2 regions of the Endobacterium panacihumi genome follow, and region 1 is predicted to be linked to the other one. Evidence: riboswitches for the same ligand, from Rfam matches in the RefSeq annotation. Region 1 holds a riboswitch; the other holds the start of a gene.
What was found. A riboswitch is a leader RNA that binds a small molecule or an ion and turns the genes downstream of it on or off. The one in region 1 is predicted to bind S-adenosylmethionine.

Region 1 (10,074 bases):
ACCGTAGGACTGGCCATAGGAGCCGCCGTACTGGCTGCCGCCATAAGGATTGTTCGTGTCGCTCATGATGGTCTCCCCGGGAGTGTCTGTTTGTCTTTGTATATGTAGGCTGAAAAGATCGTATGTCAGCCCGTTACTTTCAAGACAAGCGGTTCATGGCCTGTGGCCTCGAAGAAGCGGATGAGATCCCTGGTCGAAACCGAGGTCGTGGCATCATTCGAAAGCGGATGGCCATTGATGATCTCGTGCTCCATCAGCGCCTCATCCAAAACGAAAGTGACGTTCCTGTCCTTGTCGTTGAAGGCGGCAAAGACCGTGACCGAACCGGGGATGACCCCTAAAAATTCGATCATCTTTTCCGGGCGACCAAAAGACACGCGACTGGAAGCCCCGATAACCTTGTGAATGGTCTTGAGGTCGACCTCTGCCCTCTCCTCGACGGTGACGACAAAATACTGGTCCTTCTTGTCCTTCACGAACAGGTTTTTCGTATGGGCGCCGGGGATTTCGTCGCGCAGGCTTTCCGACTCCGCCACGGTGAAGACCGGAGCATGGGTTTTCGTCGTATGCGGGATGCCGAGGCTGTCCAGATATTTGAAAAGATCGTCGGCAGTAGCGGGCAGCGTTACGGGCTCAGCGGTCTCGGTCATGTCGCGTGGTTCCATTCGATGTTTTCGCGACATTAGACAGCGCTTCCGAACGCAACAAGGTCTGCGAGCGACAAGATCGGACCAGCAAACCCCACCTGCCCCGCCCGCAAATCGATTTTTCCAGTCGTCAAAGATTTTCTTCGCGCCCGCGCAATTTCCCTGTTGCATTTGAAAATGGTTTGAGCGATACACCGCCTCGTCGCAGCGATGTGGCCCACGGTTCAGCATAACTACCCCGGACCGATGGATGATGAGCGGGTGTAGCTCAGGGGTAGAGCATAACCTTGCCAAGGTTAGGGTCGAGCGTTCGAATCGCTTCACCCGCTCCATTTTCTCTTCAGATGACATTGAAAACATGCCGGAAAACGCGTTTTTTCGCGTCTCATCCGCTTTGCGCCTGCCGCAGCATTTCGCTGGACACGTCCATCTTTTCCACAAACGCTCTTAGAAAAAATGCTGTCGCCACGTCACAAAGGTGTTGCATTTGAAAATGGTTTGAGCGATACACCGCCTCGTCGCAGCGATGCGGCCCACGGTTCAGCATAACTACCCCGGACCGGTGGATATGAGCGGGTGTAGCTCAGGGGTAGAGCATAACCTTGCCAAGGTTAGGGTCGAGCGTTCGAATCGCTTCACCCGCTCCAATTTCTCTTCAGACAATCCTCATGACATGACGATCTGACCAGGCGCAAAACGGCTTTGCGCCGGCTGCCGAAAAAATTTCGCGCCCAGTGGAATAAACTTCTTTCGGCTTGCGTATATTCGGTCATGAGCAACAAACGACAGCCTTTTGACGTTCTGGCACAGCTTTCGAGCTTGCGCCGTTACGCGCGCTCGCTTGTTCGCCACCCGGACGATGCCGAGGATCTGGTGCATGACGCGCTGGTGCGCGCCTATGAGCGCAAGGCCACCTTCCGCACCGGCGGCAACCTGCGCAACTGGCTGCTGTCGATCGTCCATAACACCCATATCGACCGCCTGCGCCGCGCCAAATCGCTCGACCGCCGCCATGACGAGGCTGCCTATCTGGTCGATACGGCAGAGCAGACCGATCCCAATCACTCGATCCGCCTGAAACAGTTGCGCGATGCCTTTCACGGCCTGCCCGACGAGCAGCGCGATGCGCTGCATCTGGTCGCGATCGAAGGGCTTTCCTATCAGGAAGCTGCAACAGCACTTTCCATTCCCGTCGGCACGCTGATGTCGCGCATTTCGCGTGCGCGCGAAAAACTGCGCGCTTTCGAAGAAGGTCGACGCAACGCCACACCCAGTCACCTGAAGATCATTGGAGGCGGACGCGATGAAACCCGTTGACCCGATCCTGCCCACCGATATCGACGCCTATGTGGACGACCAGCTCGACACCGCGCGCCGGATCGAGGTGGAAGCTTATCTGTCCGAACACCCGGAGATCGCCGCCAAGGTGATGGCCGACCTTTCCATTCGTGGTGAGCTGCGCCTTGCGCTGGCAACAGCACCGACACATGGCCGACCGGAAACCCGCGAGGCGGCCCGTCGTCTGCAGGGTGCGTTGTCACGCCACCGGATTCTGCATTCGCTGCAGCGTGTTGCGGCCGTCGCCCTGTTGATCGGCGCCGGCTGGGTGGCCAACAGCACTGTCGGCCCATTCACACCCAGCACGGTGGAAGCCTCGACGCCGGTTCCGAGCTTCGTCGATGCGGCCATCAGCGCGCATACGACATCGAAACTGCGCGAAACCATGCCTTCGCAGATGGAGGCCGCCAATTACGACGCGGCCGGCATCCGCTCCGCCACCGCCATCGTCATGCCGGACATCCCGGCCGAATGGCAGGTGAAGGACGTGCAGATCTTTCCATCCGCCTTCGGCCCGAGTGTCGAGGTGACAATCCTGCGCGACGGCACTCAACGGCTGTCGCTGTTTGCCGTGCGTCCCGGCAGCTTTGCCGTGCAGCAGGCGACGCTGACCAGATCGGCTGGCGTGCAGGCATCCTACTGGCAGATCGGTGAGGTCGCCTATGCGCTCGTCTCCGAAACGCAAGACGCCAACCAGTTGAAGGACGAGGCGCAAACCCTCGCCGACACGCTTTACTAAACCAATCACAAGAGGAGCAATTTGATGAATACGCCCCGCTTCGGCTACAATTCCTCCGTCCAGTCCCGTGCGGATTTCGACGAGGGCCTTCGCCAGCACATGCTGCGCATCTACAACTACATGGGCCTCGGCCTCATCATCACCGGCCTCGTTGCCTTCGTTGTCGGCTCCACGCCAGCGCTTTACGTGCCGATCTTCTCCACCCCGCTGAAATGGGTGGTGATGCTGGCGCCGCTCGCCTTCGTGTTCTTCTTCTCGTTCAAGATCCAGTCGATGTCGGCGGCTTCCGCCCAGATGACCTTCTGGGTGTTCTGCGCCGTAATGGGTCTGTCGCTCGCTTCCGTGTTCCTCGTGTTCACCGGCGCCAGCATTGCCCGCACCTTCTTCATCGCCGCCACCATGTTCGGCGCGACCAGCCTCTATGGTTATGTCACGAAGCGTGACCTCACCAAGCTCGGCTCGTTCATGATCATGGGCCTGATCGGCGTGATGATCGCCTCGATCGTCAACATCTTCCTCGGCTCCAGCGCCCTGCAGTTCGCCGTCTCGGTCATTGGTATCATCGTCTTCCTCGGCCTGACCATGTGGGACACGCAGAACATCAAGGAACAGTATGCCGAAAACTTCGATCAGGAGAGCCAGCAGAAGATGGCTGTGATGGGCGCGCTGTCGCTCTACCTGAACTTCGTCAACATCTTCCAGCTGCTGCTGAACTTCACCGGCCAGCGCGAAGAATAAGACAGACGCAACACAAGGAGCATTCTTCATGGACCAGAACGACCGCCATGCAATCGACGGCCTGTTCGGTAAACTGAAGCAGGTGGAAGGCCAGACCGGACCGCGGGACGGCGAGGCCGAAGCCTTCATCAACCAGCGCGTCGCCTCGCAGCCTGCAGCGCCCTATTTCATGGCACAGACGATCGTGGTGCAGGAACAGGCGCTCGAAGCTGCCCAACGCCGGATCGAGGAACTGGAACACCAGACCTCGGCACGACCGGCCGGCGGCGGCGGTTTCTTCTCCGGCTTGTTCGGCAACAGCAACCCGCCACGAGAGCAGCCTGCGCCCTATCGCGGTGCTGCGCCGGCTGCGGCAGCCTATGGCAATCAGGGTTATGCCCAGAATGCCTATGCTGACGCCAATGGTCAGCAGGGTGGCCCGCAGGCCGGACAGCCAAGCGGCCCTTGGGGCCGTCAGGGTGCCGCACAACGCGGTCCGATGGGCGGTGGCGGCGGCTTTCTGGCCGGTGCCGCACAGACGGCCATGGGCGTGGCCGGCGGCGTGCTGCTCGGTAATGCCATCATGGGAATGATGGGCGGCAACGAGGCACAGGCAGCCGAAACCCCGGCACCCGAAGCGGCTCAACCCGTGGAAGATGCCGACACCGGAATGGATGACGGCGGCGACGACATGGATTTCTGATCCACTTCGCCTTCACCATCCGAAATGGCCGCGCCTGCCCGCGGCCATTTCTTTTTTCTGTCACCTGTTTCCCCTACAAGCCACGCATCGGCCGCATTAATCACATCTCTGGACCCGATGGCCTCAGACGAAAAATTCCGCACTGCCGACGATCGTGACAAAGGGCAACACGCCCTGCGCTTTTCCGAAATCCTTGCAAATCTGGCCGGCGACGAAAGCCGCGAACGCATTTCTGTCGGCGACATTCTTGCCAGCATGGATGATCGCGCCATCGCTGCGCTGATTTTTGTATTTTCGGTACCGAACTGTTTTCCCACTCCGCCCGGCACATCCTCCGTGCTCGGCATTCCGCTGATCTTTCTGACCGCACAATTGATGCTGGGAATGAAACCCTGGCTGCCGCGGCTGATCGCCGATCGCTCGATGACGAGAGCCGATTTTGCCGCGATGATGGCAAGAACCCAGCCATGGATCATCAAGGCCGAGCGCATGCTGCAGCCACGGCTGCAGATTTTCGCGACACCGCTGGCCGAACGGCTGCTAGGGTGCCTCTGCCTTGTTCTCGCGCTTGTGCTGGCTTTGCCGATCCCGCTCGGCAACATGCTGCCGGCGCTGGCTCTGTGCATCATCGCCTTCGGCATTCTCGAAAAGGACGGGGTCTGGACGATCGCAGGTTCTGCAATCGGCGTGGTTTCACTCGGCGTGGTGGCCGGCGTCGTTTACGCCATGGTCAAGAGCGCCATCTATCTGCTCCTGACCTTTTTCCAGTAACCAATCAGCTACGGGAAAAGACGTAATCGGTTTCCTGCCGCAGGACCTCCCCCGGACGCAACACGGCAGTCGGGAAACGCGGATGGTTGGCGGCATCCGGCCAGACCTGGGTTTCGAGGCAGAAACCGCTGTAATTGTCATAGGGTCGGCCACCGATGCCGGAGACCGGCACATGCAGTTTCACGCCGGCATAAAACTGCACGCCGGGTTCGGTGGTGCGCACTTCCATGGCAACGCCGGAATTGAGGCTGCGCACAAATGCCACGCTGCGCTTTTCCACCCGCTCCGTCGAGAGGCAGAAATTGTGGTCGTAAGGCACCTGCTGGCCTTCGACCTCGCGGCGGATACCCCGCATCTGCCGAAAATCGAAATCGGTTTCCGCAACCGGGATCAGGGAACCGGTCGGCATCAACATGTCATCGACCTGCAGGTAATGATCGGCGGCCAGCATGATCTGGTGATCGAGGATGGTGTCGCTGCCATCGAGGTTGAAATAGGAATGCTGGCAGACATTGCAGATGGTTGGCTTGTCGGTCGTCGCCTCGTAGACGACCGATAAGACGCCGTCATCCTTCAGGTGATAGGTGGCCGTGATGGTGCAGTTACCGGGATAACCGCCGCGACCATCGGCATCGATGATCGACAGAACAACGCGGTCGGCGGCAAGATCAATGATCGTCCAGTTGCGTTTGGCGATACCATCGCTGCCGCCATGCAGGTGGCCGAGGCCATTTTCGTTGAGCTCAAGTTGGTATTCCTGGCCATCCAGCTCAAAACTGCCGGCGCTGATGCGATTGGCAACACGACCGGGCGTGGCACCGAAATAGGGGGAGTGCCGCAGATAGTCTTCGAACGTGTTGAGGCCGAGCACCAGCGGCGCCTCATGACCCTCAAGCCGCAGATCCTGAATGACGGATCCCCAGGTCAGCACTTTTGCGGTCAATCCGCCTCCGGATATCGTGACCCGATGGACGGTTTCTCCCTTCGGCGTATGACCGAAAACCTCGCGTTCTCCCGCAACCATAAAGCAGCTCCCTCAACCAGAGACAGCAACCTCTCTTATTTCGGCTGCCTTAGCAATGGCTTACGCATGGTCACGGTTATGAAAATCTTGCGGCGCAATAGTCGTGCCGCAAGCCCTCCCGATCAGGCGCGGTCCTTGCCGATTTCCTCGAGATCATAGGCCGTTGTCTGATAGATCTCATTGATCCAGTTGCCGAAGAACAGATGCGCATGGCTGCGCCAGCGGTTCTGCGGCGTCAGCTCGGCATCGTTATGCGGAAAATAGTCATGCGGCATCTTGATCGGGATGCCTGCATCGACATCGCGGAAATATTCATCTGCAAGCGAGGTGGAATCGTATTCGACGTGATTGAACATGAAGAGGCGGTTGCCCTTCTTTTCATGCACGAGGCAGACACCCATTTCCTCGGATTCCATCAGGATTTCCAGATCCGGCACTTTTGCGATGTCTTCGCGGCGCACTTCCGTCCAGCGCGAGACCGGCACTTGGAAATCATCGGAAAAGCCGTTGAGATAGACCGAAGCCGGCGCCAGATTGCGGTGGCGATAGACGCCAAAAGCCTTTTCATCGAGCTGGTGCTTGGGCACGCCGTGGAAATGATAGATGGCCGCCATCGCGCCCCAACAGACATTCAGTGTCGAATGCACATTGGTATGTGTCCAGTCGAGGATCTGTTTCAGTTCGTCCCAATAGGTGACATCTTCGTAAGCCAACGTTTCGACAGGCGCGCCGGTGATGATGAAACCGTCGAACTTGCGGTCCTTCACCTCTTCCCAGGTTTCGTAGAAGGAGAGGAGATGTTCTTCCGAGGTGTTTTTGGCCTTGTGGCCGCCGATACGGATGAGCGAGAACTGTACCTGCAGCGGCGAGGCGCCGACAAGGCGCGCCATCTGGATCTCGGTCTTGATCTTGTTGGGCATGAGGTTCAGGAGGCCGATCTGCAACGGGCGGATGTCCTGCCGCACGGCGGCGGTCTCGGTCATCACGCGTACGCCTTCCTGAACCAGGGTCGAGAAGGCAGGCAGGGTATCGGGAATCTTGATCGGCATGTCGGAACCCACAAAACAGAAAACCGGCCGCAAAAAATCGCAGACCGGTCCGTGGGGAGTACCTTTTCCTCGCGGCCCTTTAGCGACTTTTTTAACGTGGCTGCAAGCCGGCCGGCCAAATCACCACGAAGTTCGGTATATCAGATAATCCTTGCCAGCGTTGACGTCAATGGGAGCATGATTTTGCTCCGGACAGGCCGATCGCGGCTCTTCTGCCTTGGTGATGAAATTTACAGGATGCAGGTGTCACGCTTTCCCTTTTCCGCCGGTTTGCGCTATGGGCAATGCCGATGACATCAACGACCTTCACCATCCTTCTCGGCGGCCCGCTGCATGTAACCGACCGCGTGCGCGAAATGCTGGCCGGCAGCCGCGTCATTGCGGCCGACAGCGGCATGCGGCATGCGGCAGCGCTGGGCATCGAGCCGGAACTGTGGGTGGGTGATTTCGACTCCTCCGACGATACGCTGCTGGCCCAATGGCCGCAGGTGGAGCGCCAGCCGTTTCCGCCGGCCAAGAACGAGACCGACGGCGAGATCGCTACGGCGGAAGCGATTGCCCGTGGAGCGACGCGGCTGATCTTTGTCGGCGCGCTTGCCGGTGAACGCTCGGACCACGCCCTGCAACATCTGCTATCGGCTGTCAGCCTTGCGGAACGCGGGCTGGATGTGGTGCTGACCTCGGGCGACGAGGAGGCCGTGCCGCTTCTGCCGGGCACCAGATCTTTGGACCTTCCCAAAGGCTCGCTGTTCTCGGTTCTCGGTTTTTCCGATCTGGACGGGCTGGATATCGGCAATGTGCGTTATCCGCTCAAAGACTTCTCGCTTCCCTTCGGCTCCTCGCGCACCGTTTCAAACGTCGCGGAAGGCACCGTGGAATTTTCCTTGAAAAGCGGCAGGGCGATCATTCTTGCCCGCCCCTATGATATGACCGGAGCCTGAACCGTGGCACCCCCAATCCTGAAACTCGACGATATCCTGCTGACATTCGGCGGCGCGCCGCTCCTGAACGGCGCCAGCCTGCAGGTGGAGCCGGGTGACCGCATCTGCCTTGTCGGACGCAACGGTTCGGGCAAATCGACTCTGATGAAGATTGCCGCCGGTCTGGTGGAAGCGCAGTCGGGTGAGGTGTTTCGCCATCCTTCCGCGACCATTCGTTATCTCGAGCAGGCACCGGATTTCGGCTCCTTCACGACCGTGCAGGCCTATGCCGAAGCGGGGCTTGGACCGGGGGACGATCCGTATCGCGTCACCTATCTGCTGGAGCATCTGGGCCTGACCGGCGAGGAAGAGCCTTCCCGTCTTTCCGGTGGCGAGGCACGCCGTGCAGCACTTGCCCGCGTGATGGCACCGGAGCCGGACATCCTGATGCTGGACGAGCCGACCAACCATCTCGACCTGCCGACGATCGAATGGCTGGAAGACGAGCTGCGCAAGACCCGCAGCGCGCTCGTGGTCATCAGCCACGACCGTCGTTTCCTCGAAAAGGTATCGAACGCCACCGTCTGGCTGGATCGCGGCACATCGCGTCGCCTATCGCGCGGGTTCGGCCATTTCGAGGCCTGGCGCGATCAGGTTCTGGAAGAGGAAGAGATCGAGCAGCACAAGCTGGGCAAGGCGATCGAGCGCGAAGAACACTGGATGCGCTATGGCGTGACCGCCCGCCGCAAACGCAACATGCGCCGCGTCGGCGAATTGCAGGCCATGCGTGCCGAATATCGCGGCCACAAGGGGCCGCAGGGTTCGGTTCAGGCGTCGGTGGCCGAAGGTCGCGAGTCGGGCAAGCTGGTGGTGGAAGCCGAAAACATCACCAAGACATACGACAAACCGATCGTCGCGCCGTTCTCCATCCGTGTGCATCGTGGCGACCGTATCGGTCTCGTCGGCCCCAACGGCGCCGGCAAAACGACACTGCTCAAGATGCTGACCGGCCAGCTGAAGCCGGATGAGGGCTGGATCAAGCTCGGCACCAATCTGGAAATCGCCACGCTGGACCAGAAACGCGAGGACCTCGATCCGGAAGACACGCTGTCGCATTACCTGACGGATGGCCGTGGCGAAACGCTGCTGGTGAATGGCGAGCAGCGCCATGTCGCCGGTTACATGAAGGACTTTCTGTTTCAGCCGGAACAGATCCGCACGCCGATCAAGAACCTTTCCGGTGGCGAGCGCGCCCGCCTGATGCTCGCCCGCATGCTGGCAAAACCTTCGAACCTGCTGATCCTCGACGAACCGACCAACGATCTCGATATCGAGACGCTGGATCTGCTGCAGGAGATCGTCGCGGGTTATAACGGCACCGTCATTCTCGTCAGCCACGACCGTGACTTTCTCGACCGCACCGTGACCTCGACGATTGCACCGGCCACTCCGGACGCGCCGGACGGCCGCTGGATCGAATATGCCGGCGGCTACACCGACATGCTGGCACAGCGAAAAGGCGCGGCGGAGGAAAAACGCAAGGCCGAGAAGGCGAAGTCGGATACCGCGCCGGCGGCTTCGACCACCGGTGCCGAACCTGTGAAAGGCAAAGGCAAGCTTTCCTTCAAGCAGAAATTCGCGCTGGAAAACCTGCCGAAGGAAATCGCCAAGACCGAAGCCGAGATTGCCAAGCACGACCAGGCCATGGCCGACCCCAACCTGTTTTCCAAGGACCCGAAAGCCTTTGCAAAACTGGCGGAACAGGCAGCAACTCTGCGAGAAAAACAGGCAAAGATGGAAGAGGAATGGCTGGAGCTGGAAATGCTGCGAGAGGAACTGGAAAGCTAATATTTACAAAACGTTAGCATTAACAATATCTTGCAACCAAAAAAAGTCTGTTGCGCGGCGGAACATTAGCGTTTGCTGGACGTTCGACATGTAATCCGGTTGCCTGCCTATGCTTAAGGCATGGCCCCGGAGACGTGTTTCGAGTTCAACGAGGGGACGTTCCATGTCGGCGGGTTCTGCGTTTCGCCGGATGGTGAGCAAGCCAATGATTCAACGGGTTATGATCGTTGAGGATGAATTCCTCATAGCACTCGATGTAGCTGAAACGATTGAAGGCATGGGGCTGGAAGTTTCCGGCTTCGCGAGCGGACGCAAGCA
Region 2 (10,074 bases), on a different contig from region 1:
TCTGATCACCTTCCTCGTCATCTTTCTGGTGCTTTATCTGGTTCAGCGCCTTCCGATCGACGGCCGCGCGAAACAGATCGTGCAGATCATCGTGATCATCATCGGTATCATCTCGCTGCTGCGCTATCTGGCGGTTTTCTGAGCCACCAATCGGCCAGGATCCCCGGCCCGCCGAATGAAGGCGGGCACTTTCGGGCAACAAAAAAAGCACCCCATGACAAACGAGGCCGGTGCATCATAACAAATGCACCGGCCTCGCAATATATAAAGCCGGGGCGAAACCGCACCGACCTTTCATTATTTCTTTCCATCCAGTCGGTACCTCTCGGTCAGAAGTCTTAAAGCGATGAAGAGGCTTTGGGTTTCCTTGTGTCGAGGTTAACTGCACCCGCACCAAGGCTCGATCGATCGAGAAGTGCAATGGGGATCGCGTCTTCGCCTGTAAGTATTTCCACTCGTCAGCCAAAAGAGTATCTTGCGCCTGCGGGTTTAGCTCCACTGCGCAATGCTCGCTGAATAGGCAATTCAAAACGATAATGAACGAACGCACTTATTATCAATATAAGAAGGACAGCAACGGCCCCATGCGATGGCCTCTCAATATCGACGGGAAGCTGCCAAGCATAGGTGAGTTGATACCGGATAAAGGTAATTATCGGCCAATGACATAGATAAACGGCGTAGGAAAGCGCACCGGATGCCCCAAAGAAAGCGGCAAGCCGTTTGTTACTTATAGGCGCTGATTTTTCCCACAACGCGGTAAAGAGGATCGCCGCAAAAAACATTGGTATGTAAGCGAAATCGGGAAACCATGCCCATATCATCCCGAGAAATGAAACGATAGATGCGCTTGCAGCAATTGCTGCGACAAGTGCAATCCGAATCGGCGATCGATCAACCTGGCGTTCGAACGCGCGATAGGAATGGTAGATGAGCACACCAAGAAAGATGCCGCCGAATCCACGCAGCATTCCGGCATTCACATATATGAGAGACGATTGATCAATCCCTCCTAGATTCCCAAATGATGCATAACTTGCCGCATAGGCTCCGAATACGACAAAAAACACAAATATCAACACAGATTTGGATCGAGACAACGCATATATAATCAGCGCCAAAAACACATTGACAAAAAGCTCAACCGAAATCGACCAGCTTGGAGCGTTTAGAACTCCGCTCATTGGAATGCCGTAAGCTTGAAGCAGCAAAGCATTAATCGGAAAGCCGATCCAATTCTGCTCCAGAAGCTGGCCGCCGCTGGTCATGTAAAAGAAAATGCACATCGGCACGTAGACAGAAAGCGTGAGCAGATGAAGCGGATAAAGCCTGATCAAGCGATCACGCAGGAATCCCCAAAAATAGCCGTTAGACCGCGATTTTTTCTCGTATCCAAAACATAGAACAAAGCCTGAGAGGATGAAAAAGAAGTCTACGGCCAAATAGCCCTGCGCGGGCATAACCTGACCATGGATATGGAGCAAGACCACAACCATGGCCAGAATGAACCGCATGAAATCGAGCATATAGAACCGCATTTGCAACCCCTGGCTTTTTTTCTCTATGCCCCAGTCGATACTTTCTTTCCAGAAAAAAAACGACTACCAATCATATTTATGAAAAAATCTTATCCAAGTGCAGTTTTAATCTGTGTTTTAACAACCATTCTCGCTTGCAAGGCCTCCAATGCCCTTGAAGAGAAACAATTTACATCCATGGTGCTTCATCCCGCTCACGCGGTCGATATGCTCAACATCAACAATAAGACCGAAGTCGATTGCGCCTCGGTCGCGACCCAGAAACCTTTTGTGCTACTTGGTGTTGGGCAGAGCCTGATGGCGAACAGCAACGGCGACCCGGAATGGAGCAAGGTCAGCTACAAACGTGTTTACGAACAATGGGCCGGCAAATGTTATGAGGCCAATTCACCATTGTTTGGCGCGGGAGACGGAGCTAAATCCTTCATGCTGCCAATGGCAAATCTCATTGCCCGCGGAAAAAATCGAGCGGTGCTGATCAACATGGCAGCGGTTGGGGGAATGAGCTCAAAGTTTTTTACACCTGGCAACCCGGGCGCAGACTTGATCGTCTATCAGATAGAAAATTTGACAAAACTCGGGCTGAAGCCGGATGCGGTGTTGTTTCAGCAAGGACAAGCGGACGTCGCGCTCGGCACGCCGGCGGAAGAGTATTTCGCCAATTATTCGGCGATTTTCAGAAACCTTAAGGCTCACGGCGTCGCAGCGCCGAATTTTGTGGCGGTTGACACGATGGTGACCTGGGCCACCTATCCAAAAACGGCAGAAATCCAGAGGCGTATTGCCTTGATGCCCAATGCCATCCCGGGTCCGAACATAGATCTCATCACATACCGCAAGGACGGGACACATCTGGACAATGCGGGCGTTGAACTGCAGGCAGCCATGTGGTTTCAAGCTCTGGCGGCTTATTTTGGATGGTGAGGCGACGTCACCTGAACAGCTCAGTTGCTTATCCCAGAGCGAAGACAAGCATTACGGACGGATGAACACCGGGCATACATGACGTCATTGCACACAGGTCATATCCCACACCGCCGCTCATTCTCCGACGCCTGCTGTCGGCAGCCGAAATTGGGATTGCCATTGCACTCATGCGGAGAAGATTTGCGCCCCCCCTTTTTTGTGAAACATGACAGCAACACAGGTTGAGCTTTTTGTCCGGCGGCATCGTGTCTCACGATAATCGAGCTTCCACAAAGTGAACGGCCCGGATTATTGGTCAAAGCGACTGGTGCATAGCTTCCGACTATCCGGCGGACCAGCGCACAATCGAAACGGCGTTTTCAAAACTCAGTCGCTTGTGGGAAAACGCGCCACGCAATCTCGACACACCGCCTCATAGGCAAAATACGTAACGAACTAACGTTGCTGGACAGGCAACTGGAGCGGGTGAAGGGAATCGAACCCTCGTATTCAGCTTGGGAAGCTGCTGCTCTACCATTGAGCTACACCCGCCTGATGCCCGCAGACTTCCAACAGAAGCCGGCAACTGTCAAGCGGCATTGCCGCGACAATCAGGCGCGAAAATGTTTCGACAGTTTCAGGCCCTGCGCCTGATAGTTCGAGCCGAGGCCCGAGCCATAAAGCCCTTCCGGCGCTTCCAGCATATGTTCATAAACGAGGCGGCCGACGATCTGGGCATCTTCCAGAATGAACGGCACTTCGTGGCTGCGCACTTCCAGCACCGCACGGCTGCCCCGACCGCCCGCCGCCTCATGGCCGAAACCGGGATCGAAGAAACCGGCATAGTGCACGCGAAATTCGCCGACCAGCGGATCGAAAGGCGTCATTTCGGCAGCATAAAGCGGCGGCACATGCACGGCTTCACGCGACACAAGGATATAGAACTCATCCGGATCGAGGATCAGCTCGTTGCGGCCGCGGCTATAGATCGGTTCCCAGAAATCGAAAATGTCATGCTGGGCCTTCTTGTCGACATCGACCACGGCCGTGTGGTGTTTGCCGCGATAACCGATCAGGCCATCCTTGTCGCCGCGCAGATCGATCGACAGCGCGATACCGCCGCCGGAGACGTTGGGCTGCTGCGAGGCGACCAGCGTTTCGTCTTCGTGCAGCTTTGCCAGTTCCGGTTCACCCAGAAGCGCGTTGCCGATGCGAAAACGGATCTGCGACAGGCGCGAGCCCTGACGCACGACGATCGGGAAGGTGCGTGGCGAGATTTCGAGATACAGAGGACCGGAATAACCGGCCGGGATCTTGTCGAATTCCTGCGCATAATCGGTGATGACGCGGGTAAAAATGTCGAGACGGCCGGTCGAACTCTTTGGATTGGCCGAGGCGGACATCTCACCCGGCAGGTCGAGGCGCTCCATCAGCGGCACGATATAGACGCAACCGGTTTCCAGAACGGCACCCTCGGACAGATCGACGACATGCAGCTTCAGACGGTCGAGCTTGTCGGACACGAGACTGTTTGGGCCCGGCATGAAGGAGGCGCGGACACGAAAGGCCTTTGAGCCGAGACGCAGATCGAGGCTCGCCGGCTGGATCTGATCGTCATCAAGCGCACGCTCGCTGACCAGACGTTTTGTCTCGAACAGCGCCGCGATTGCGCGGTCAGCCAAAATTCCGGTCGTCCTGATCATCTTCAAAAGTCCTTGGTCTCGAATGGCGGACAAAACCAAATCATGACCATTGACGCAAGCGTACAGCGGGATTATGCCAGTTTTATCCCGTGGTGATTTGGCCGGTCGGCTTGCAGCCACGTTAAACAAGTGGCTAAAAAGACCGGGTTGAAAACCGGTCTGCTTTTGCGGCCGGTTTTTTTGTATCACGAAGGTGGTCAGTACATGAGCAAGATCCCGAACAAGAATTGGCGCCCTGCAACGACACTCGTGCATGGCGGAACGCTGCGCTCGCAATATGGCGAGATGTCTGAAGCGATCTACCTGACGCAGGGCTTTACCTATGAAAGCTCCGAGTCGGCAGAAGCACGTTTCAAGGGCGAGGCAGAGGGCTATATTTACGCCCGCTACGGCAGCCCCACCAATGACATGTTCGAGAAACGCATGTGCGCACTGGAAGGTGCCGAGGAAGCCCGCGCCACCGCCTCCGGCATGGCCGCCATCACGGCAGCGCTTCTGTGCCAGCTGAAGGCCGGCGACCATATCGTTGCCGCCCGCGCCTTGTTCGGTTCGTGCCGCTGGGTGGTCGAGACGCTGGCGCCGCGTTACGGCATCGAATGCACGCTGGTCGATGGCCGTCATCTCGAAAACTGGGAAAAGGCGATCAAGCCGAACACCAAGGTTTTCTTCCTCGAAAGCCCGACCAACCCGACACTTGAGGTCATCGACATTGCAGGCGTTGCAGCGCTTGCCAACCAGATCGGCGCCCGCGTCGTGGTCGACAACGTATTTGCCACGCCGCTTTTCCAGAAGCCGCTGGAACTCGGTGCGCATGTGGTCGTCTACTCCGCCACCAAGCATATCGACGGCCAGGGCCGCAGCCTTGCCGGCGTCATTCTTTCCGACAAGGAATGGGTGACCGAGCATCTGCAGGATTATTACCGCCATACCGGCCCGGCCATGTCGCCGTTCACAGCCTGGACGCTGATCAAGGGCCTCGAAACCCTGCCGATCCGTGTGAAGCAGCAGACCGAAAATGCCGGCCGCATCGCCGATTTCCTGGCGGACAGCGACAAGGTCGCCAAGGTCATCTATCCGGGCCGCAAGGATCATCCGCAGGCAGACATCATCGCCAAGCAGATGACCGGCGGCTCGACGCTGGTGGCGTTCGAACTGAAGGGCGGCAAGGAAGCGGCCTTCAAGCTGCAGAACGCCATGGAAGTGGTCACCATTTCCAACAATCTGGGCGACACGCGCTCGATCATCACCCACCCGGCGACGACCACGCACAAGAACCTCACCGACGAGGCACGGGCCGAACTCGGCATCTCGGCCGGCACCGTGCGCTTCTCCGCCGGCATCGAGGATCCGGAGGATCTGATCGAGGATTTTGCGCAGGCATTATCGAAAATTTCCGCGTAAATATCGCATTTGATGCAAAAAGGCTGCCGTTTACCATGGCAGTTATCCCTAATATACGGAATCCCGGTCGCAAAAGCCCTTTGCGGCCGGGATTTCTTGACGTGAGCCACACTCTATACGATACCGATAGTATCAGCGTGAGGTGTATCGGGCATGTATAGTGCGCGAACGAAAGATATCGAAGTCGAAGTCGAGCCCTATTATCTGGAGGAGCAGTCCGATCCGGATGAGAGCCGCTATGTCTGGGGATATCGGATCGTTATTTCCAACCATTCTTCCAAGCCTGTGCGGCTGGTTCAGCGCTATTGGCACATTACCGACGAAAACGGTCTTGTTGACGAAGTCGAGGGACTTGGCGTGGTCGGCGAACAGCCGCATCTGCAACCCGGCGACAGTTACGAATATTCCTCCGGCTGCCCGCTGGACACGCCTTCCGGCATGATGTTCGGCCATTACCAGATGGAAACCGATGACGGCGAGACGATGATCGTCGATATTCCGGCATTTTCGCTGGATTCACCGGGTCAGCTACGGATCTTGAACTGAAGTGTTTTTCCCTCACGAAAAGGCCGGCATCACTGCCGGCCTTTTCGTTTGATGGCATTGCCAATCACGCCGGGACGAATTCCGCCACGTCATACCGATAGGTGGTTGAGCAGAACTCGCAGGAAACGGCAATCTGGCCGTCTTCCTGGCTGGCCTCGATTTCCTCAGCCGTAAAGCCGGAGAGCACGCCCTTGATCTTGTCGCGCGAGCAGCTGCAGCGATCGAACACCTGCTGCGGATCGTAGATGCGCACGCCGCGTTCATGGAACAGGCGGTAAAGCAGCCGTTCGATGCCGACCTGCGGGTCGGTCAACTCGTCCGTATCCACCGTTTCGACCAGCATCCGGGCTTCCGACCACGCGTCGTCACCGGCATGGTTTTCCTCGCGCTCATCGCCGTCACCGCCATGCAAGTCGGGCTGGCGCATGCGCTCGGGCGCCTGCGGCAGGAACTGCGCGACGATGCCGCCGGCACGCCAGTTGTGGCGCGGCTTGCCGTCCTCGTCGCGATCGAACAGTTCAGCGACACCGAGGCGCACCTTGGTGGGGATCTGTTCCGACTGGCGGAAATAGACGCCGGCAATCTCTTCCAACGTCGAGCCGTCGAGCGGCACGATGCCCTGATAGGGCTGCATGCCCATGCCCTGATCGATGGTGAAGGCCAGAATACCTTCGCCCAGCAGTTCCTGCGGCGCGATTTTACCGGCCTCGACAGCGGCGGCCAGTGCATCCTCGTCGTAACGGGCATAAGCGCGCAGTGCATCCGGCGTCGAAAAATCGGCGACCAGAAGATCGACCGGTCCATCGCCCTTGGTCTGCACCGTGAACTTGCCGGAGAATTTGAGCGAGGTCCCGAGCAGAGCCGTCAGCACCAGCGATTCCGCCAGCAGACGGGCAACCGGCGCCGGATAATCATGACGGGCCAGGATGGTGTTCAACATCGGCCCAAGCTGAACCGCACGGCCGCGCACATCCAGACCTTCGACCTGAAAGGGTACGACACGATCGTCGCCGGCAAGGCTGAGATCGTTCAGTTCAACGGTTGCTTCTGCCATTTTCCGCTCCTTCTGCGCCGGTCTTTTCGATCAATCTGACACAAGCCCCTGCCGAGCGGAACCGCTGGCCGGACGAAAGACGACGCCGATATATGTTGAAAGGCCGGCGCGACCATGCCGCCCGGCCCGTTTGAAGTGCAAGAGGTGGTGTGGGCCGCCACCGAATTCAAGTCGAATTCAAGTCGCAGCGTCGGCCCTCAAAAATCCCACCTTAGATAGCGCCAAAGCACCAGGCGAGAACCGACTTCTGTGCATGAAGGCGGTTTTCCGCCTCATCGAAAACGACCGATTGCGGGCCGTCGATGACGCTGTCGGTGACTTCTTCGCCGCGATGCGCAGGCAGGCAGTGCATGAACAGCGCATCGTCCTTGGCGCGCTTCATAAGTGCGTCATTGACCTGATAGGGCTGAAAAATGTTGTGACCGCGCGCCTTGTGTTCCTGGTTCATGGAAACCCAGGTGTCGGTCACGACCATGTCGACGCCGGCAACCGCCTGTTCGGCATCGTGGTACAGCTTGACGTCGCCGCCATTGTTGCGCGCCCAGTTCATGAACTTGTCGTGCGGTTCGGAGCCCATGGGGACGGCCATGTTCATCGTGTAACCGAAACGGGCAGCACCCTCGACAAAGGAATGCAGCACGTTGTTGCCATCGCCGGTCCAGGCAAAGGTCTTGCCCTCGACGGAGCCGCGATGTTCCTCGAAGGTCATCAGGTCGGCCATGATCTGGCAGGGATGCGTGTCATCGGTGAGCGCATTGATGACCGGCACGGTGGCATGTTCGGCAAGCTCCAGAAGGCGCTTGTGATCGGTGGTGCGGATCATGATCGCATCGACATAACGCGACAGCACCTTGGCCGTGTCGCCGATCGTTTCGGCGCGGCCGAGCTGCATTTCGGTGCCGGACAGGAACAGGGTTTCGCCGCCGAGCTGGCGCATGCCGACATCGAAGGAGACGCGTGTGCGGGTGGACGGCTTTTCAAAGATCATGGCCAGCATCTTGCCGGCCAGCGGCTTGTCTGCCGTGCCGGCCTTGGTGGCGGCCTTGCGGACCTTGGCGTCATCGAGGATCGACCGCAGATCCTGCTTGGAGACGGCGGAAAGATCCAGAAAATGCTTGGGAGATGCCATTTCAAATAGTCCCTTCACGAGGGAACCCGAAACGGCGTCCCCTCTCCTGCCCCTCAGGCGGTTTTTTTCAACTGTTCAGCGGTGAGTGCTTCCGCGGCTCGTTCGATACGGGCCAGACCTTCTCGGGCCTCTTCCGCGGTCACGACCAGCGGCGGCAACAGGCGCACGACATTGTCGCCGGCCGGAACGGCCAGCATCTTTTCGTTGCGCAGGCCGGTGACGAGATCGCCGGCCGGAATTTTTGCCTTGATGCCGAGCAGCAGGCCTTCGCCACGAATGTCCTCGATCACTTCCGGGAAACGATCCTTCAGCGCCGCAAGCCCCTGACGGAAGACCAGCGCAACGTCACGGACGTTTTCAAGGAAACCGTCAGCCAGAACGATATCGAGCACGGCATTGCCGCAGGCCATGGCGAGCGGGTTGCCGCCATAGGTCGTGCCGTGAATGCCGGGCTTCATGCCGGATGCGGCTTCGGCCGTTGCCAGACAGGCGCCGAACGGGAAACCGCCGCCGATACCCTTGGCGATCGCCATGATATCCGGGGTAACGCCCAGCCATTCATGCGCGAAAAATTTGCCGGTACGGCCGACGCCGGTCTGAACCTCGTCGAGGATCAGGAGCAGGCCCTTCTCATCACAGATGCGGCGCAGTTCGCGCATGAATTCCTTCGGCACGGGGCGCACGCCGCCCTCGCCCTGGATCGGCTCGATCAGCAGGGCGCCGGTGTTTTCGGTGATGGCGGCATTGAGGGCTTCGAGATCACCAAACGGGACCTGATCGAACCCTTGCGCCTTGGGGCCAAAACCTTCCATGTACTTTTCCTGGCCACCGGCAGCGATCGTTGCGATCGTGCGGCCATGGAAGGCACCTTCGAAGGTGATGATATGGAATTTTTCCGGGTTGCCCTTGGAGAAGTGATAACGGCGCGCCGTCTTGATCGCGCATTCCAGCGCTTCCGCACCCGAATTGGTGAAGAACACCTTGTCGGCGAACGTCGCTTCCGTCAGCCGGCGGGCTAGCCGCTCCTGCTCCGGGATTTCGTAAAGGTTGGAGAGGTGCCAGACCTTCTCAGCCTGCGACTTCAAAGCCTCGACCAGATGCGGGTTGGAATGGCCGCAGGAGGTGACTGCGACGCCGGCGCCAAAATCGAGATATCGCTCGCCGCGTTCCGTCACAAGCCAAACGCCTTCGCCGCGCTCGAAGCGCAGCGGAGCCCTAGCAAACGTGTCGAAAAGCGCGGCTTCAGCCATGGCGACATTCACTCCTTGAAACTGGTGAAAACCAGATGGCGACCCATGTCGCCGAAATTAAAAATGCCGCCTGGACAGGCGGCGCGGGCACTATCGGCATTTCGCTGTGTGCTGTCAACAAAACAGCTTTCAATGCCTTGAAAAGAGCTTTATTGCGCGCGACCGTTACTCGCCTTCAAGCTGTGACATATATGACTCGCTTGACCAGCAAGTTGGGGAAAACACGGAAATCGATTCGCAGTGATTCGCCCGACTCTTGCCACGGAGTCAGCCCCACACTAGGTTAATCGTCAATTACTAGGCTGCATGCGGCGGACTTAGTCACCAAAAGTATAGATGTAGTATTTTCTGGCGGATTCATTCGCCGGAACGGTGACCGATTCAAGCCACGTTCAGCACCTCACGGCGGAGAGATAGCATGAACTGGACTGACGAGCGCGTCGAGCGCCTGACGAAATTATGGGCCGAAGGCCTGAGCGCCAGCCAGATCGCGGCGCAACTTGGAGGCGTAAGCCGTAACGCGGTGATTGGCAAAGTCCATCGCCTG

Region 2: it holds a riboswitch for S-adenosylmethionine, as region 1 does, so the genes downstream of both, ACRQ1B_RS09855 (O-succinylhomoserine sulfhydrylase) here and metA (homoserine O-acetyltransferase MetA) in region 1, are expected to answer to the same signal.

The regions. Positions count from the first base shown of each region.
Region 1 is NZ_JBOZRA010000005.1:99,704-109,777, reverse strand. It holds gene trxA (thioredoxin) at 1-66, opposite strand, end outside; gene ACRQ1B_RS20525 (prolyl-tRNA synthetase associated domain-containing protein) at 126-650, opposite strand; tRNA gene ACRQ1B_RS20520 (tRNA-Gly) at 905-979, shown strand; tRNA gene ACRQ1B_RS20515 (tRNA-Gly) at 1,220-1,294, shown strand; gene ACRQ1B_RS20510 (sigma-70 family RNA polymerase sigma factor) at 1,419-1,964, shown strand; gene ACRQ1B_RS20505 (anti-sigma factor family protein) at 1,951-2,724, shown strand; gene ACRQ1B_RS20500 (Bax inhibitor-1/YccA family protein) at 2,749-3,462, shown strand; gene ACRQ1B_RS20495 (DUF2076 domain-containing protein) at 3,491-4,144, shown strand; gene ACRQ1B_RS20490 (exopolysaccharide biosynthesis protein) at 4,262-4,915, shown strand; gene ACRQ1B_RS20485 (aldose epimerase family protein) at 4,920-5,939, opposite strand; gene metA (homoserine O-acetyltransferase MetA) at 6,062-6,988, opposite strand; SAM riboswitch at 7,048-7,125, opposite strand; gene ACRQ1B_RS20475 (thiamine diphosphokinase) at 7,273-7,929, shown strand; gene ACRQ1B_RS20470 (ABC-F family ATP-binding cassette domain-containing protein) at 7,933-9,756, shown strand; gene ACRQ1B_RS20465 (response regulator) at 9,962-10,074, shown strand, end outside.
Region 2 is NZ_JBOZRA010000001.1:1,972,340-1,982,413, forward strand. It holds gene ACRQ1B_RS09830 (Thivi_2564 family membrane protein) at 1-142, shown strand, start outside; gene ACRQ1B_RS09835 (acyltransferase family protein) at 459-1,484, opposite strand; gene ACRQ1B_RS09840 (SGNH/GDSL hydrolase family protein) at 1,470-2,462, shown strand; tRNA gene ACRQ1B_RS09845 (tRNA-Gly) at 2,923-2,996, opposite strand; gene ACRQ1B_RS09850 (2'-deoxycytidine 5'-triphosphate deaminase) at 3,056-4,147, opposite strand; SAM riboswitch at 4,227-4,305, shown strand; gene ACRQ1B_RS09855 (O-succinylhomoserine sulfhydrylase) at 4,352-5,548, shown strand; gene apaG (Co2+/Mg2+ efflux protein ApaG) at 5,702-6,094, shown strand; gene ACRQ1B_RS09865 (Hsp33 family molecular chaperone) at 6,159-7,148, opposite strand; gene argF (ornithine carbamoyltransferase) at 7,360-8,277, opposite strand; gene ACRQ1B_RS09875 (aspartate aminotransferase family protein) at 8,331-9,527, opposite strand; gene ACRQ1B_RS09880 (hypothetical protein) at 9,563-9,814, shown strand; gene ACRQ1B_RS09885 (GcrA family cell cycle regulator) at 9,946-10,074, shown strand, end outside.